Regions from separate parts of the Acinetobacter sp. AS5 genome, predicted to be linked through region 1. Evidence: predicted binding sites of a transcription regulator. Region 1 holds the regulator's gene; the other holds the start of a gene.
The links. The regulator PhoB, encoded in region 1, activates phosphate uptake and scavenging genes when phosphate is short. The targets are predictions, from matches to a motif close to TGTCATNAANCTGTCATAA.
Positions count from the first base shown of each region.

Region 2: a site for PhoB is predicted at 5,707-5,725, ahead of PV763_RS01030 (inorganic phosphate transporter). Genes of this name have one in related genera too.

Region 1 covers NZ_JARDAL010000025.1:22,233-31,909, forward strand. The annotation lists gene PV763_RS09590 (SDR family NAD(P)-dependent oxidoreductase) at 1-342, opposite strand, end outside; gene PV763_RS09595 (TetR/AcrR family transcriptional regulator) at 566-1,243, shown strand; gene phoB (phosphate regulon transcriptional regulator PhoB) at 1,493-2,203, shown strand; gene phoR (phosphate regulon sensor histidine kinase PhoR) at 2,229-3,587, shown strand; gene PV763_RS09610 (glutathione S-transferase family protein) at 3,634-4,284, opposite strand; gene PV763_RS09615 (pirin family protein) at 4,445-5,392, opposite strand; gene PV763_RS09620 (GGDEF domain-containing protein) at 5,894-7,216, shown strand; partial or broken gene PV763_RS09625 (GGDEF domain-containing protein) at 7,407-8,630, shown strand; gene PV763_RS09630 (restriction endonuclease) at 8,639-9,571, opposite strand.
Region 2 covers NZ_JARDAL010000001.1:208,682-218,358, reverse strand. The annotation lists partial or broken gene PV763_RS01045 (endonuclease domain-containing protein) at 89-343, shown strand; gene PV763_RS01040 (TIGR02391 family protein) at 437-1,267, opposite strand; gene metH (methionine synthase) at 1,550-5,236, opposite strand; gene PV763_RS01030 (inorganic phosphate transporter) at 5,773-7,392, shown strand; gene PV763_RS01025 (hypothetical protein) at 7,787-9,328, opposite strand; gene PV763_RS01020 (rhomboid family intramembrane serine protease) at 9,548-9,677, opposite strand, start outside.

The DNA.
Region 1 (9,677 bases):
ATTGATTCCGACAATCCATTCCAGTTCTTCATAAGATGCCCCTTCAACGGTTGAACCCAATGCAACGCCGGCATTGTTAAAGATCATATTGACACTGCCATGATCCTGTTCGACCTGTGCCGCCCAATTACGCACCTGCTCCAATTCTGCTACGTTTACTTTCTGAATGGTGACACGAACATCACTCTCTTTGAGCAATTCAAGTGTTTGTGCCAGACCTTGTTCATTGATATCACTCAGCGCCAAGTGACAACCCTGCTGGGCCAGTAATATTGCCAGTTGCTGGCCAATCCCTGAACCTGCACCGGTAATCGCAGCGACTTTATTTTTAAAATTTTTCATTCAATTTCCTTATGTAAAGAACTGCCATTCCATGACAGCAGGATCTTGTTCTGTTGTTTCAGGAGCTAGCACAGATCCTCAATATAGTTTTGACAATATAGATTGTCAATAATTATCCCATGCCCTTAGAGGCCAAATTTCAGGGCAGCATTTCCATATAGGTCTAAGCGTGATTTATTGCTAAGATATTTAAAATCTTCATGCAGATGAGCACACAGGCCTTATGACCGATTCAATCGACTCAGCAGCAAAATCACGACCCTCCAAAACTAAGGAACGTCAGTTTAAAGGCCTGTCGATGGCTGAACGGCAGCAGGCACGTCGTGAAAAGCTCATCGAAGCCGGAATTGAAGCCTATGGCAGTTATGGTTTTTTTTCAGTTACCGTCAAAGATATCTGTAATGAAGCCAAACTAACCGAACGTTATTTTTATGAATCCTTCAAGAAAAGCGAAGATCTGTTTCAGACCATTTTCTTAAAACTGATTGATGAACTGCAGCAGAATGTGATGCAGGCCATGATGCAGGCATCGAGTGATCCGAAAAAAATGATCGAAGCCGGTTTGAGTGCGCTGCTCACTACCCTGCGTGACAATCCGCGCATGGCACGGATCATTTATATCGATGCCATGCTGGTGCAGGAACTGCATAATCAGGCCACCATTCATGAAACCATGTCACGTTTCGACCGCATGATTCATGCCTTTGTCATGTTGATGATGCCGCAGTTAAATCGCAGCGAGCAGGAAATTTCATTGGTGTCGACCGGTTTAAATGGCTATGTCACCCAAATTGCCATTCGTTGGGTGATGAGTGGTTTTAAGCATTCGCTTGAGGAAGTTTTATCGTCTTGTAGTGTGGTTTTTTTGGCGCTGCTCGAGTCATATTCAGAGAAAAAATAGATTTTAAATCATGTGTTTAATAGATTTCTATCTCTTCTGTAGTAAATGAAATCTTTATGCTGTACTACGAAAATGAGTAAAATTAATTTATGATTTTTTAACAAGTTTCTGCATTATATTTGTCACAAATCTTTGCGAATATCAGCAGTTTTTCCCTTTCTGCAATGATACTGTCATAATTAGTCTTTGTAATAAGCCTGTCATAAATATAAAACGGTTCACCGTTTACATGAAATAGGGTATTGCGTTGTGAAAGATGACTACATATTAATCGTCGATGACGAGCTCCCGATTCGGGAAATGATCCATACCTCTCTGGATATGGCCGGTTTTCAGTGCTTACAGGCAGAAGATGCCAAGCAGGCGCATCAGATGATTGTGGATCAGCGTCCGGCACTGATTTTGCTGGACTGGATGATGCCGGGTGGTGTCAGCGGTGTGGACCTGTGTCGTCGTCTGAAACGTGATGAAAGCCTGTCAGAAATTCCGGTGATCATGCTCACAGCACGCGGTGAAGAAGACCACAAGGTACAAGGTCTGGATGCCGGTGCCGATGACTACATGACCAAGCCATTCTCGACCCGGGAACTGGTCTCACGGATTAAGGCGGTACTGCGCCGTGCCAATGCCCTGAGCGGTGAAAAAACCATTGATGCTAACGGACTGATTCTTGATCCGGTCAGCCAGCGGGTGAATTTTGGTAACAACATTCTGGAAATGGGGCCAACTGAATACCGTTTGCTGGCCTTCTTCATGACCCATCCGGAACGTGCCTATACCCGTGCGCAATTGCTGGATCAGGTGTGGGGCGGTAACGTCTATATTGAAGACCGGACTATCGATGTGCATATCCGCCGTTTGCGTAAAGTGCTGGAACCTTATGGTGTAGACCGTTTTGTACAGACCGTTCGCGGAACAGGCTATCGCTTTTCGACCCGTTCAGATGTCGCTTTAGGTTAATATCTTTTAAGGTAAATCTTGTTTTATGTATGAACCCTACCCTGTCCCCGAACTGGCACGCGAACACAAAAGAATCCGTTACAGCAGTTTATGGGATTTTGCGAAGCAGGATTTACGCCTACTGGCTTTTTTCCTAATTATCGCCAGCTTTATCGGTTTTGGGATTGGGTATTTCTGGATTTGTATCGTAATTGCCTTCGTGGCATTCTTTGCGACCCAAATGCGTTCCTTATATCTGGTCAATGAATGGATTTCCAATCGCCCCTATGATGTTCCACCGAATATTGGCGGGATTTGGGGTGCGCTACTTTTCAATGTTTATCGCGCCCAACGTCAGGAACGGATTGTTCAGGCGGAAATGGTCGAACTGATTGATCGTGCACAATCTTCGCTAGTGGCCTTGCAAGAAGCTGTGGTGCTGCTTGATGAAAACCAGCAGATTGAATGGTGGAATCCGGCGGCTGAACGTCTGCTCGGAATCTCCAGTGATGACCGTCGCCGTAATATCCTGACCTTGCTACGCCAACCGAGCTTTATCGAATATTATCACCATATTGATGAATCTCCCGACGGCCTGAAAATGCGTTCTTCGCTGTTTGAAGACCACTATGTGCAGGTTAAAATGACCCGTTTTGGCGGAGAAAGTCGGGTACTGGTCGCTTATGATGTGACCCGGATGCACAATCTGGAACAGATGCGAAAGGATTTCGTCGACAATATTTCCCATGAACTGCGCACTCCTTTGACCGTGCTCAGTGGCTATATTGAAACCTTTACCGATCAGGAAGATATTAATCCGCGCTGGAAACGCGCTTTTGATCAGATGCAGTCGCAAACCCGACGCATGAATGCTCTGGTCAACGACCTGCTGCTGCTGTCACGTCTGGAAAATGATAAGAATATTGCCAAAAACCAGATCATTGAAATGCCGAGTCTGATGAACCAGCTATTCGATGATGCCCAGGCCTATAATATTGATTATGGTCATACCCTGAATCTGGACATTGACAGTCATTGCGATCTGATCGGTTCAGATATGGAATTGGCCAGCGCTTTTAGCAACCTGATCACCAATGCCATCAAGTACACGCCTAAAGGCGGCACCATCACCATCGGCTGGCATGATGATGGTGAATCCGCCTATTTTGTGGTGCAAGATAACGGCATCGGTATTGATCCCAAACATCTGCCACGACTGACCGAGCGTTTTTACCGGATCGATTCAGACCGCAGCCGCCGTACTGGCGGTACCGGTTTGGGACTCGCGATTGTCAAACATGTGCTGATGCAGCATCAGGCACATCTGGAAATTGAGTCCAAGGAAAATCAAGGTTCTACCTTTAAGGTGATTTTCCCCAAAGAGCGTCTCAGCTTTCCAGAATAAGATAACCCTCAAAAAAGGTGCCATCGACACCTTTTCTTTTAAGCGTTTAAGAGCTGATCTGTTTTTCTTTGGACAGTGCACGCGCATAGGCAGCACGTTGCGACACCCGTTTCAGATAGGCTTGAATCGCTGGATAGCTTTGGCCTGTCCGGCTCTGCATGGCCTCCAAAGGAAAACTCATTTGAATATCTGCAAAACTGAAATGCCCGGCAAAATAATCATGCTCGCTTAAATAGCTTTCCAGAAACTGGATATGATCTTTTAAACGGCTCTGTACAAACTGTTTTTTCACTCCATCACAGATTTTCTTGGCCACCGGCCGAATCAGCAACGGGGTATGTTTTGGTACAGTGGTCATCACCAGTTGCATTACCAGCAGCGGCATCAATGAGCCTTCTGCATAATGCATCCAGTAACGGTACTGGGCTTTGCCGGTAATATCTTCTGGACGAAATTGTTGCTTTTCATCATAAGTTTCCTGCAAATATTCCAGGATCGCCGCAGATTCTGCCAGTACCTGAGACTGATCGACCAGAATCGGAGCTTTGCCCAGCGGATGAATCTGTTTTAAGGCCGGTGGCGCAGAAAGGTTGGGCTGACGTTTATAGTATTTAACCTCGTAATCCAGTCCTAATTCTTCCATAGCCCACAGAATACGAAATGATCGTGATTGTTCAAGATGATGTAAAACACGCATATTAGACTCATGATTTTATTGTTCTTACTTTTTGAGCATAACAAAAAGCAGCAGACTCTAGCTCATTTTTTGATGACTGTAATGATATGTATTCTATGTTGCAGATTCACTATTTAAGTTCAATTCAGACAGCGCTCTACATTCTCATCATTTTTAGCATTTATCGGGAAGCACGCATCTGGTCTGGAAATGCAGGCGCTTCTAAACGTGGCCCATCATAGGCAGGAATGGAACCAAAACGTTCATGACCTTCAATCCATTGTTCCCGCGCAATTTTAAGTTCCTCTGTCGTACGCCCAACCAGATTCCACCACAGTAAAATCGGGCTTTCAAATGGCTCCCCACCAATCAATAGCACCCGGCTCCCGGCATGAACTTCAGCGTTGACCTGCTGTAAGCCCGGCTCCAGGATCAGCATATTGTCCTCTGTCAGTTCATGTCCATTGATGCTGGCCGTACCTTCAAGCACCATAAAGCCATATTCAAATTTCGGATTCAGCGGCAAACGCATACTGCTACTTTCAGCTGCGTACAAGTCTACTCCGAGTAGTTCGCTATGTACTTTAACCGGTGATCTCGTTTTTAAATATTCTCCAACCAGCACGGTAAACTCGATGCCTTGTTCATTTATGACCGGCAATTCAGGATAATGTTCAAAACCTGGTGCCATATTGATCTTGTCGTCCGGCAAGGCAATCCACAACTGTGCTGCATGCATATGCGTTTCACTTTCAGGAGAGACTTCGGTATGTGAAATGCCATAACCCGAGGTCATCAGATTGACCTGCTTGGGACGAATCAATTGCTGATTTCCCAGACTGTCATTGTGCATCATGCTGCCTTCGATCATCCAGGTAAAGGTCTGCAGACCAATGTGTGGATGAGGGCCGATATCCAAACCATCTCCTTGCGGGAAACTGGCCGGACCCGCATGATCCAGAAAACACCAGGCACCAATCATGCGCTTATGCCGGCTCGGCAAGGCGCGTTTAATCACGGTGCCCTGCCCGATTTCCGCGCGACGTAAAGGAAACTCCTGAATAAACTGATTCACGTACTTTTCACAATTATCGGAATTCGACAGTTCAATATCACTATTATTCGACATGGCTGAGCTTACCTCGGCATTTTCATTCTACTTTTGAGTGGCTGAGACATGCATTTGACCGATTCAAGATGCCTCTCTGTTCAGGACAATGTACAGGGTCTATGGGCAAAATCTATCCCTGGAAATATTTAGATACGTATAAAACTCCTCATTAGTTCCATCAATTTAAATCCTGAAAAGCTGATGAGATTTGTATCCAAAGCCCCAAACTTGAGTTTTAGCAAGTCAATCATGATTTAGGTACATGGCGTTATGAGTTTAAATAAACTGAAGATCAGGAATGTCATTAGTCCATGTTTCACGTGAAACGGAGCAACAACAACTAAAGATCCCAATGAATAAGATGATTATTCATGTATTTCAATCACTTTCAATTTTACAAAACACAAATTTTGTTACGTTTTAGCTTTAAAAACTTCCCGGATACCCAATTTTTGGGAGGTTATTTTTTACTCAATCACGGCATAATAGGCACCTATAAAAATAATACTGGACCAGGACATGTCTGCTCAGAATGAAAATATATATTCAACGGCGAATGTATCTTTTCAAAATTCGACGACCGATAAATCACTGAAATTATCTGAATGTGATCTGCAGAACCGTCAGCTGATTGAACAGGCGCTGACAGATCCTTATGCCCGTATTCCTGCCCCGTTTCAGCAGTATTTTCATGATTATGTCTATACGCATAGTCATCATAACTTGCGTCAAATTAACTATCTGGCGCAAATTGCCTTTTTACTCTATTTCTTTGCCGATATTCTGATTATTCCAGATATGTTTTTTATTTCTGGTCTGATGCGCGTCGTTCTGGTTCTGGGCGCGATGTTTTGCTGTTATTACCTATTTAAAAAACATAAAAATATTCAGATTCTGGACAGAATCTTGCCGATAGGCACCACGGTGGCTGCAGCCGCCTGGATTGGCTTACTCGCGCTTTCAACCAGTCCGCATGTTGCCACCTATATTTACGCCTCTGCGATTTTTATTCTCATCGCCAATCTCTGTGTGCAGACCCAGTTTAAAGTCGCGGTCTATTGCTCCATCTTGATTGCCCTATTTATCATGCTTGGGGTATCGCAGTTCATGAGTGCTTCTCAAGCCTTTATTTTTAGCGTGGTCTTTAGTCCACTGTGGTTTTTTAGTATTTATATTAACTGGAATAATATTCTAAATGTGCGGCGTTCTTTTCTGCGCTCTCTGCTCGATGAATGGAACTATCAAACCTTAAAGAATCTGGCCCATACTGATGATTTGACCCAGCTCTACAACCGTCGCCATTTTGTCGATATGGCTGAACGATCTATTCATCAATGGCCTAAACATGCCAGTAGCTGCCTATTGATGTTTGATGTCGATCATTTTAAAAATATTAATGATAGCTATGGGCATGATGTTGGTGATCGGGTACTACAACTGATTGCTGAGGTGACCCGTAAAGAAATGCGGCATAGCGATGTACTGGCACGTTTTGGCGGGGAAGAGTTTATCGCCCTCCTGGAAGATACTCAGCTACAAGACAGCCTGGTGATTGCAGAACGAATTCGTTGTGCAATTCAAAAGCAGTATATTTATGTCGAACCCAATCATGCCATCCGGTTCACCATTTCGATCGGTGTAGCAGAACTGGAATCACATACCCAGACTCTGGAAGATCTGATCAAACAGGCCGATATCGCCTTGTATCAGGCCAAGAAGTCTGGCCGAAACCGGATTGAGGTCTATCATCCTGATATGCTGAATAAGCCCAAGCCTACGACAGAAAATCCCTGGAATGTATTTAAGCCAGGCACTCAACCGGCCCAGTCAACGGCGAATTAAAGCTGAATCATTGGTCTGTTCTATAAGCTAGGATCATTCTTAGAATGCGTTAATCGGGGATTTTATTTTATAAAATAAATTTGATTCTTCCACTTTTAAAATATCCAACAAAAGAATAGAATATTTTTTATACAACTATATATAAATTTCATCTCATTCATTTTTATATATTTTAATTTGGGAAGGCTGCATGCCGCATGATAACGAAAAAAAATCACGTACCCTGATTCAGGAGGCTCTTCAAGATCCGCTGGTTCGTATTCCTGCGCCTTTAAAACCAGCCTACTATGCTCATCAGAAAAAGCTCACTTTAAAATACTTATTACAGGTTAATTTATTCGCACAGCTGGCATATGCCTCTTATACCCTTGCCGATATTCTGGTGCTGAATGATATTCTCAAGTTACTCATTTTGACCAAAATCAGCTATACCATCCTAATCGTACTGATCACGATCTGGATGTATCACTCTTATCGCAATTTACCTGTGTTTGATTTACTCTTGCCTACCTCAATTATTGGCGCAAGTGCCATCTGGTTTTTTAATCTAAACTAGTCTGAAAGTGCTTATACCCTCATTTATCAATATGCCTCCTTGGTCTTTATTGTGTTGGCCAATTTATGTGTGCAGATCCGGTTCTGGCCGTCTTTGATTACTTCGAGTCTGATTACCCTGATAATTTACATCGGCGTATATTTCAATACTCGGTCTGACCTGTACCAGATGTTTTTATTTTCCCTGATTTATCTGCCAGTATTGACCTTCAGTCTATATATTAGCTGGAGCTCGACCTTAAAATCACGCATGGTATTTTTGCAGCATACCCTGAATGAATATAATCGGCAGGCCTTTGAAAATATGGCTCATACCGACTCACTCACTGGCCTGAATAACCGTCGCTGTTTTGAATATCTCGCGCAACAACTGGTACAACAGAATTTTGATCAACCGGTGCCTATCAGTTTACTGGTCTTTGATGTCGATCATTTTAAGCAGATTAATGATCGTTATGGTCATGATATCGGAGATCAGGTCTTACAGACGATTGCTCTAAATACACACAGCGAAATGCGGCAGCATGATATTTTGGCACGCTATGGCGGTGAGGAATTTATTGCATTTTTACCTGAAACCTCTCTGGATGAAGCGCTAGAAGTTGCCGAGCGTTTAAGGCATAAAATTGAAAATATTGTGATCGATCTGGACAGCCAACATCGTTTCAGTTTTAGCATTTCGATTGGTGCTGCCATTCTGGAAAGCTGTGAAACAGATTTAATGACCCTGATTAAACAGGCCGATATTGCCTTATATCAGGCTAAAGCCAATGGACGGAATCGGGTTGAAGCTTATGATCCAGATCTGGAGCAAAGTTTAGCTGGGGAGCTGCAAAACTGGCAGGTTAAACCGGCTTAAATTACCCGTTAAAAATTATCTTCATCAAAACGATCTTGGTCGATTTTATAGATATGAAAACTACGTTCTATTTGTACACCTAAACCAAATTCAATCATTAAAGACGTCAGCTTATCGCCATCAATTAAAACAATACCGGATTTTCTTGCCGACTCAATGGCCTCTTTACTGAAACTTGACGTAGTAATGAATACACCCTTCTTAGCAACTTGATCGGCCAAAGCACCTTTAAACTGTTGAATGTCGGGACGACCAACAGTATCTTTCCAACGTTTCGCTTGGATGTAAATTTTATCTAGCCCTAATCGATCTTCACTAATTACACCATCAATTCCACCATCGTTGGTTTTACCAATCGCTTGAGCTGCATCTTGATGTGAACCGCCGTAGCCCATTGCCACCAGAAGATCGACAACCAGTCTTTCAAAAAATGAAGGAGATTTATCTTTTACCATCTGAAGCAAATCACTTTTCAAATCAGATTTTAATAATTCCGTTGTGTTCTGGATTGTTTCTTCTGGAGTCTGAGTTTCTTGGTAACTATTTAGGCTTTCAATAACTTGTAGATTCCCGATCCCAAACTCATCTTTATTTTTCTTTCCTAATTTAAAATCTGAAAATCCGTTGAACTGTGCTAAATATTCATTTGTTATAGCATCTAAACTTTTTAAATCAACCTGTCTACCCAAGCTACTAATCTCACAATATGCTCTCTTCGGTTGTTGAACTAAGCCCGCCTTAACTAAGTAGGTCTTTGCCCATGCCACTCTATCTTTAAATATATTTTTCCCGCTCGGAAGAATTTTATTTAAATCCTCTTCGTGTAAATTGGAACGTTCAGCTAGGATATTCGCAGCATCCGAAATTTTTATTGGCTCATTTAATTCTGATAATAATTTCATTAAAGGCAGCATTAATTGATCATAAGTAGGTAAAGGCATTTTTTAGCTTTTAAAGGTTTATTTTTATTCAGTATAAATCAAAAAAAGAGCGCCGAAGCGCTCTTTTTTATTAGGTTATATCTGATAAACCAGATACTGCCACGCG
Region 2 (9,677 bases), on a different contig from region 1:
AAATTTATGTCAGCATTTAAATAGTAATGAATGCTCCCTCTCCCATTGGGAGAGGGTCGGGGTGAGGGATTTTGTAAAGTAAATATGAGGTTTGCAGTTCTATCGGCAAAAGCCAATTTTAAATTACATCGTGAATTTTTACTGTCCTGCTGTGAATTTGGTGATTGAGTGCGATGGCAGTCAACACTTTACAAATGAAGGCTTAGAAGCGGATCGGGTCCGAGATGAAGCCTTGGCTCAACTCGGATTGAAAGTGCTTAGGTTTGATAACGGGCAGGTGATCGAACAGTTGGATAATGTGGTAGAAGTGATTTATCGATTTATTCAACAAGAATCTCCCTAAATCCCTCTTTGAGAAAGAGGGACTTCATGCGAATTTTATGATGGTTTTGGATTCGTGCTGTTCCTCCCTTTTCAAAAGGGAGGTTAGGAGGGATTATATTTGCCCTTCATACATTTTTTTAGCTTCAATTACTTTGTCTAATTTTCTATGAATTAAAGATACTGTTGATAATATATCTAAGGCATCTTGTTCATCTATACTCCATGTAATTTTGGGAGCATGGGCTGTAGTATTTCTAAATGTTCCAAATATGCCTTTGAGTAAATGCATAAAACCATTCTGTTCACTCTGATAGCTCGGTGTGGTTAAATTATTTAAGGCTAAATAAGGCACTTTATTTTTATACGAAAAAGCTTGATCAACTAATTCAGCTCCATCAGAAGTTAGATTCGTTTTAAGTCTGATTTTCTCAGCAATACTTTTAGTAGCTTCAAATACTGCATGAAAATAGTTATCTACAAGTAATTCTGCTTTGCAGAAAGTAAGTACATCAGGATGAATTTTTCTATCTAATAATGATTTTCTTAAATTTTGTGCTCGTGCTTCAGCCTCACTGAAAGTTTGAACTTTTTCAGCGTACTTGATTTCCCCACTTTCTGTTAATTCAAAACCTTCGAAAGATAAAGCAAAATTTAAATCATTTTTTATGTATTCAAACCACTCTTTCCTATTTATGTGTCTTGATGGGCGCATAACGTGCTTTATAAAAGCTAAAATATGATTTGAGCAACGGTCATTGTGTTGTTTGCTATTTAAAGCTTCGTATAGACGTTTCCATTTGGTGATATTCGGTTGAAGGTCAGGGATATGACATTCTGCTAGATATTTGCCTATCTCAGTTCCAGAAAGTCCATCATTCGTTTCACCGAGAATTTTACATATTGACTCTAAACTTCCTGAATCTAGAATTTTTATGATAGCCATTATTTAATGTTCAATTTTTAGTATTTATTCATTTTAAGTAATTGTTTTATTTATATCAATTAATCCCTCCCAATCTCCCTTTAAAAAGGGAGGAGTTGTCACGTAAATAATTTGATACGTGGAAGTCCCTCTTTAACCTAGCGACATATATGGCTCAGGATTTAGGGGGATTAAAAGATTAAAAACAAAAATCCCCTCGATTGAGGGGGATTTTTTATTCGATACGAATGGATTCTTCCCCCTTTATCAAAGGTGAGAAGCATCGCTTCGCAAGGAGGGGGATTACACCACAGAATCATCCAAATTCGGTGCTAACCAACGTTTCGCTTCATCTAACGTCCAACCTTTACGCTTCGCATAATCTTCCAACTGGTCGCCAGAGATTTTACCCACGTTAAAGTATTCAGTTTCAGGGTTTGCATAATAGAAACCGCTCACTGATGAAGGTGGCCACATCGCAAAGCTCGTCGTCAAGTACGTACCAATCTTGTCGGTTGTACCTAACCAATCAAAGAGTGGTGCTTTTTCAGAATGCTCAGGACAAGCAGGGTAGCCCGGTGCAGGACGAATACCGACATACTTCTCTTTGATCAATTCTTCATTTGAAAGCTGCTCATCTGCTTGGTAGCCCCAGAACTCTTTACGAATACGCTCATGTAAGTGCTCCGCAAATGCTTCTGCAAAACGGTCACCCAAGGCTTGAACCATAATTGCGTTATAGTCATCGCCTTTGGCTTTGTATTCTTGAGATAACTCTTCCGCACCGAAGATTGACACGGCAAAGCCACCCAAGTAATCCTGAGCTACATCTTTTGGCGCAATAAAGTCAGCCAGAGAGTAGTTTGCTTTGCCAGTGACTTTGTCAGACTGCTGACGTAAGTGTTCGAAGCTGTGCGTTATATTGCCTGATTCATCAGCAACGGCAACTGTATCTGCTGCTACACGGTTTGCAGGATAAATACTAAACGTCGCACGCGCATCGAAACGTTTATTCTCGATGATGTCTTTCAGCATTGCTTGCGCTTGTTCATACAAGTCACGCGCTGCTTCACCAACAACTTCATCTTCAAGGATTTTCGGGAATTTACCCGCCAAGCTCCATGAAATAAAGAACGGCGTCCAGTCAAAATATTCCACCAAAGCTTCAAGCGGATAATTTGTGAAAGTTTCTGAACCGATGAAGTTCGGCTTAACCGGTGCATTCTTGTCGAAGTCGATCTTGAAGCCGTTTTCAACCGATTCTTGATAAGACAATTTAGCCGCTTTCGGTTGCTTGTTCGCAAGACGGGTACGGATTTTTTCATAATCCGCTGCATAGTCAGCCAAAAGCTTAGGTTTCATCTCAGGAGAGAGCAACTGCGTGGCTACACCCACGGCACGCGAAGCATCCGCGGTATAAAGCACGCCATCATTATGATATTGCGGTGAGATTTTCACTGCGGTATGCGCTTTAGAAGTCGTTGCACCACCAATCATCAGTGGAATGTTAAAGCCTTTACGTTGCATTTCTTTGGCAACAAAGACCATTTCATCCAATGACGGCGTGATCAGACCAGACAAACCGATGATATCAACTTTTTCATCAATCGCAGTTTGCAGAATCTTCTCGCAAGGTACCATCACGCCAAGGTCAACGATGTCATAACCGTTACAGCCCAATACTACGCCAACGATGTTCTTACCGATGTCGTGTACATCGCCTTTCACCGTAGCCAGCAGGATTTTACCTTTGGCCTCAGCTTGAGTTTTCTCGGCTTCAATGAACGGGTTCAACCAAGCAACAGCCTGTTTCATTACACGTGCAGATTTCACCACTTGCGGCAAGAACATTTTACCGGCACCGAACAAGTCACCGACCACGTTCATACCGGCCATCAATGGACCTTCAATCACATCCAGTGGGCGTGTAGAGTTTAAACGCGCTTCTTCGGTATCCTGGTCAATATAAGTCGTGATGCCTTTTACCAATGCATATTCAAGACGTTTCTCAACAGACTCATTACGCCATTCCAGGTTTTCTTCGGCTTTTTGCGTACCACTTTGACCACGGTATTTTTCAGCAACAGCAAGCAGTTTTTCTGTCGCTTCCTGACCACTTTCACCTTGGTTCTGGTTTAAAACAACATCTTCAACGGCTTCTTTCAGTTCTTTATCGATGTCATCGTAAATCGCCATCTGACCGGCATTTACAATACCCATAGTCATGCCTTGCTGAATGGCATGGTACAGGAACACTGAGTGAATCGCTTCACGTACCGGTTCGTTACCACGGAACGAGAATGATACGTTCGACACACCACCAGAAATCATCGCATTTGGCAGGTTCTGTTTAATCCAGCCAGTCGCTTCAATAAAGTCCACGCCATAGTTGTTGTGTTCTTCAATACCGGTCGCAATCGCAAAGACGTTCGGGTCAAAGATAATATCTTCAGACGGGAAGCCCACTTCATTCACGAGAACATCATATGAACGCTTACAGATTTCTTTTTTGCGCGCAGCTGTATCGGCCTGACCATCTTCATCAAATGCCATCACGATAACCGCAGCACCATATTGACGGCAGAGGCGGGCACGTTCGACAAACTCGTCATGACCTTCTTTCAGGGAAATCGAGTTCACCACAGCTTTACCTTGCACACATTTCAGGCCCGCTTCGATAATCTCCCATTTAGAAGAATCCAGCATGATTGGCACGCGTGAAATATCCGGCTCAGAAGCAATCAGATTCAGGAAATGCACCATCGCACCTTGCGAATCGAGCATGCCTTCATCCATGTTGATGTCGATGACCTGCGCACCAGCTTCAACCTGTTGACGGGCAACATCAAGCGCTTCGGCGAAGTTTTCTTCACGAATCAGACGCAGGAATTTTTTCGAACCGGTGACGTTGGTACGTTCACCGACGTTCACGAACAGTGAATCTTTGGTGATGTTAAATGGCTCTAAACCACTTAAACGACACGCAGGCTCAATTTCAGGAATTTGACGAGGGGTAATGCCTGCAACAGCATTTGCAATCGCACGTATATGATCCGGCGTAGTACCACAGCAACCACCGGTAATATTAATTAAGCCGCTTTCTGCAAATTCTTTAATAAATGCTGCGGTTTCTTCCGGCGTTTCATCATAACCACCGAAGGCATTTGGCAAACCAGCGTTTGGATGCGCTGAAACAAAGGTATCAGCAACGTCAGACACGGTTTTCACGTGTGGACGCATCGCATCTGCACCTAGGGCACAGTTAAAGCCGATAGATAACGGCTCTGCATGACGCATTGAGTTCCAGAAGGCTTCAGCGGTTTGACCAGTCAATGTACGACCTGATGCATCCGTGATCGTACCTGAAATCATGATTGGCAGTTCATAGCCCAATTCTTTAAAGACTTCTTTCACCGCAAAGATCGCGGCCTTGGCATTCAAGGTATCGAACACAGTTTCGATCAGGATGATATCTGCACCACCTTCAATCAATGCTTTGGTTGATTCGATATAGTCAACTTTTAAAGCATCAAAGGTGATGTTACGGAACGCCGGGTCATTCACGTTTGGAGAAATAGATGTTGTGCGTGATGTTGGTCCGATCACACCGGCTACAAAACGCGGTTTTTCAGGCGTTGAATATTTGGCACAGGCTTCTTTGGCCAGACGCGCTGCTTCACGGTTAATTTCAGGAACCAGATCTTCCATGTGGTAATCCGACATTGAAACGCGGGTACCGTTAAAGGTGTTGGTTTCAATAATGTCGGCGCCAGCTTCCAAGTAAGCTTCATGAATGCCTTGAATGATCTGTGGCTGAGTCAGTACCAGCAAATCATTATTACCTTTGAGATCATAGGCCCAGTCAGCAAAACGCTCACCACGATAATCGGCTTCTTCCAGTTTATGGCGCTGGATCATGGTACCCATCGCACCATCGATAATTAAAATTCTTTTGGCAAGAAGTTCTTTTAAAGTGGTAAGTGTAGACATTCAAACTTTCTCAGCAGAAATCAAAAAAAACGATGCTAATCTTAGCAGATTAGTTGGCTGATTTCTGCTGGCATTGCTCAGAATGATGGATAAGCATGATATGAAAATTTGATAAGTCATCTAGATAAACAACAAGTTTTAAAATCCGGATCAGAAAATATTGCAATTTCGAATCTGATTCGATGTCTTTGAGGCAGTAAACAAAATCAAAAAATTAAGCTGATGCTTTCATTCATGAAATTGTCATATTGATGGCTTATGCTGTGTAACTGAAACTTTTACTCAGCTTGATGACAAGCAGGGTGTGAATCGTTTTAGTAGCAAATTATGTGCGGTTTTTAAGCTTAAATAAGCTGGAATCTTATCTTAAGTAAATGATTTATAAAATCAAAATCTAGTGTTTTAGTCGGAATTAAACAGGACGAATAGCAGCAAGAAAATCCAAATAATTGCTTCATATGACAGCAGTTTGTCATATAATTGTCACAATTTAACTGAACAATATGGGGATTCTTGAATCCTCTATTCCTGCTTGCATGAATCCTAATCAAACTCCCGTAGATTCAGCACACGGGTCGGCTTCCCAAAAGTCGACCAATGTTCATGTGCCAACACCGAAATTTTTTATGCCGGTGTTCCTGACTCTTATTATCACTACGCTGATTTATATCGGCTTCCAGTTGTCTGCAGATTTAGCGCATGTACCGGCCTTGGGCTTGTATTCAGTTATTTTGTTAGCGACGGCACTTTTTATTGCGTTGAGCTTTGAGTTCGTCAATGGCTTCCACGATACCGCCAATGCAGTTGCCACGGTCATTTATACCAATGCACTTTCAGCTCCTGTCGCAGTGATGTGGGCCGGCTTCTGTAACTTCCTTGGGGTTATGGTCGCCAGTGGTGCGGTCGCTTACGGTATTATTGCGTTATTGCCGGTCGAGCTGATCATGAATGTTGGCTCCGGAGCAGGCTTTGCCATGGTCTTTGCCATGCTGATCGCGGCTATTCTCTGGAATCTGGGAACCTGGTTCCTCGGTATTCCGGCATCCAGTTCACATACCCTGATCGGTTCGATTCTGGGTGTGGGCATCATGAACTATATTCTGAATGCCGGTACTGGCGCTTCAGGGATAGACATGGAGCAGGTAATGAAAGTCGGTAAGGCGCTGTTATTCTCGCCTTTAATCGGTTTTGCATTTGCTGCGATTGTGTTCCTGCTGGTGAAAAAAATCTTCAAGCGTCAACTGGAACTGTTCCAGCCACCTGAAGGTAACAAGCCACCACCACCATTGATTCGTGCCATGCTGATCTTTACCTGTACTGGGGTGAGCTTTGCCCATGGTTCAAATGACGGTCAAAAAGGTATGGGCCTGATCATGCTGATCCTGATCGGCTGTGTGCCTTTGGCGTACTCGCTGAACAAGAATCTGGATGCACAACATATTCAGTCTTTTGGTCAGTTATCTGCACAAACAGCGGATGTGATCTATCCAAATCATCAGGATATTCCGGATGAGCAAGCTCGTGATGTCATCACCAAGTACATTCAGACCAAGGAAATTACCCCTGAAGTCGTGCCTGCCTTGGCAAGCTTGACGGATCATCTGGGTGAAAAAGTTGGTAGCTATACCAGTATTAAGGATGTTCCTGAAGCTCAAGTTTCTGAATTCCGTAATGACATGTATCTGAGCACTACAGCATTTAAACGTCTGGATAAAGCAGAAGCTTTACCGGCAATGAGTGCTGCGCAGGAAAAAACAGTGGATGAATACCGTGACAATCTGGATTCATTCCTGCAATACATTCCGACCTGGGTGAAGGTGGCAACAGCCTTGGCACTTGGTCTGGGTACGATGGTCGGCTGGAAGCGTATTGTCGTGACGGTTGGTGAGCGTATTGGTAAACAGCATATGACTTATGGTCAGGGTATGTCTGCCGAGCTTGTTGCGATGTCGACCATTGCTGCAGCAGATGGTTTCGGTATGCCGGTATCAACCACCCATGTATTGAACTCTGCAGTAGCAGGTACCATGGTGGCGAACAAGTCCGGCTTGAACTTCCAAATGGTGAAAACCATTCTGTCTGCCTGGATCTTTACTTTACCAGCAACGATCTGTCTTTCAGGTGGTTTGTACTGGGTACTGTTAAAAGTGTTCTAAAAAGATGTGATGTAAAAAAACGCTGCTACGGCAGCGTTTTTTTATTGGATTTTTAAAGTCCTTTCCCTTTGGGAGAGGATTTAGGAGAGAGAAAATGCTTATGTGGGGCTTCTGTCATTTGCAAAAATGACCTCTGCCTAACCCTCACTTGCGCTTCGTTTTAAAAGCGGTGCTTTAAAACTTGCTCAGGAGAGGGAACTACATTAATTATTCAAATAGACAGTTTAAGTTAAATAGTATTCATTTTATTAAAAAACGTTTCTTTAGATGCTTAATACTAATTTGAATCCATTGGGGAAGCTCCCTCTCCCTTTGGGAGAGGGCTGGGGTGAGGGGATAAACATTAAATAAAAGTTTATCTAACGTAGAAGAAGTCTCGAAAGAAGGAAATAAATTACTTCTTTAACTTACTCAACAATCCCTTTGGTAACTTCTCCATCGTAAAACCATACAGCGCAGCAAAAGGCAATGCAGTACGCGCCAGATAAGCAACCCGCCACAAACCACCATGATTCGCACCATGCATCATTAACTCAAGCGGATGGTTAAGTTTTACTTCAGGATTGGCCACTGATTCTGGATTACGCAGATCATGAATCCATAGTGCTGCCATAATTGCATTGGTGGTTTCAGGCGCGAAAGCTTCAACATCAAACAGGCTGGCGCCATTGAACGCAGCTTTTAATAGCGGATTCTTGGTGACTGAATAAGTGGTCGTAGAAGGCGCAATATTGATGCTAACTCGTTGGCCTTGAGCACGCGCTAAGGTAGCACGCCATTGCTGGATACGTTTTGCCAGCGCGTAGTTTGGGCCTTGTTCAACGACCAGGCAGTCACAGATACCATAAGCCTGATCACCAGACTGAATCAGCTCATGGCCATTTTTCTGGAAAAAGTGTTGACGGCTTAAAGTCGAAACACCTTTGGAAATCAGGGTTTGTACCTTAGAGCGTTCCGCATATTTTTCTTTTGAGGCTTCGATCACTTCAGCTGGAACAGCATATACATCGGTCGGCGTACACATGTACATCAGGCTGGTATTGGCTTTGTGCTGGCTGACATGCTGCATAATGGCATCCATTGCCATCGAAACACGGACATGCTTTTCACCATCAAGATAAGCAATTGCAGCCAGATCCAGATCCTGTTCGAATTGTAATAACCATTTGGCAATTTCGGGAATCTGGGTCAGCAAATTTGCGCCCAATTTTTCTTTTAAAGTATCAAGTGAAGTGTCAGCAGGCAGGTCTTCAGTACATGGCGCATACAGTGTGGCATTGCCTTGGCTAATGGTATCGACAATCTTGCCCCAAACCCGGGTGTTCGGCAGATCAATCGCCACAATATTGGCTTTCCATTTCGCCAGCCAGGTCAAAGGGCCGGCTTCAGATGCTGCACCAAACAGCACAGTGGTCCGATCGGAAAGATCAAACCATTCAGGATGCACGACACATTCACGTAGGGCATTGGCATGACTGGTTTCCACGATGCCTTGGCTTTCCCAGCGCTCAATTTGCTCCAATAAGGCGTCACCTTGCAGTTTTTGACCGTGGTAGGGCACATACCATTCTGATGTCGATTTGCTATTACCTGTCAGCTTGACGGTATGCAACTGACCTGCGGGCAGAGTTAAAGCATCTTGCAATACATACTTTTGACCATCACGGTAAAATTCAAAAGTCTGATGAGCCTTTGCCAATCCATCTTCGGCAATTTTCAAGCTGGCTTCAGGGGAACTTAATCCTTGCTCGACCAGCTGCTTAAAATGCACAGTATACTGTTTGCGCCAGTTTTTTCCTGATTGTGCCTGTTGAGAACTGCGTGAATCGACATTGGCTAAGGCGGCTGCGATGATCGCGCGTCCTGCTTTGGAGCTACTCGGTTTTTGTTGCGGAGACTGAAGAGGAAATTGAAGACCGTCTGGTGTAATGGACATGCAAAATATCTCGTAATTGACAGTAATTAATATACAGATGTATACATTATCGCTGCAAAATTCACTCCAAGATTGGCATTAAGTGACATCATCACTTTCTAATATATTACGAGATGTTTCAAACAAATAAGAGAGCAGTAGCTCTCTTATCAATTTTTAGCAGAAATATAAGGCTTAACTCATATGTAGCTTTATTCCCTCAGTATTTAAAAAACCTAATTAAAACGGAACCTGCATCAGTTTATTCAGGAAATGCGGAATCAGGCGTGGTTCCAGAATAATCGTCATGACCACCCCGTAAGCCGCTCCCCATAAATGCGCGCTGTGATTAATATTGCTATTGCCTTTT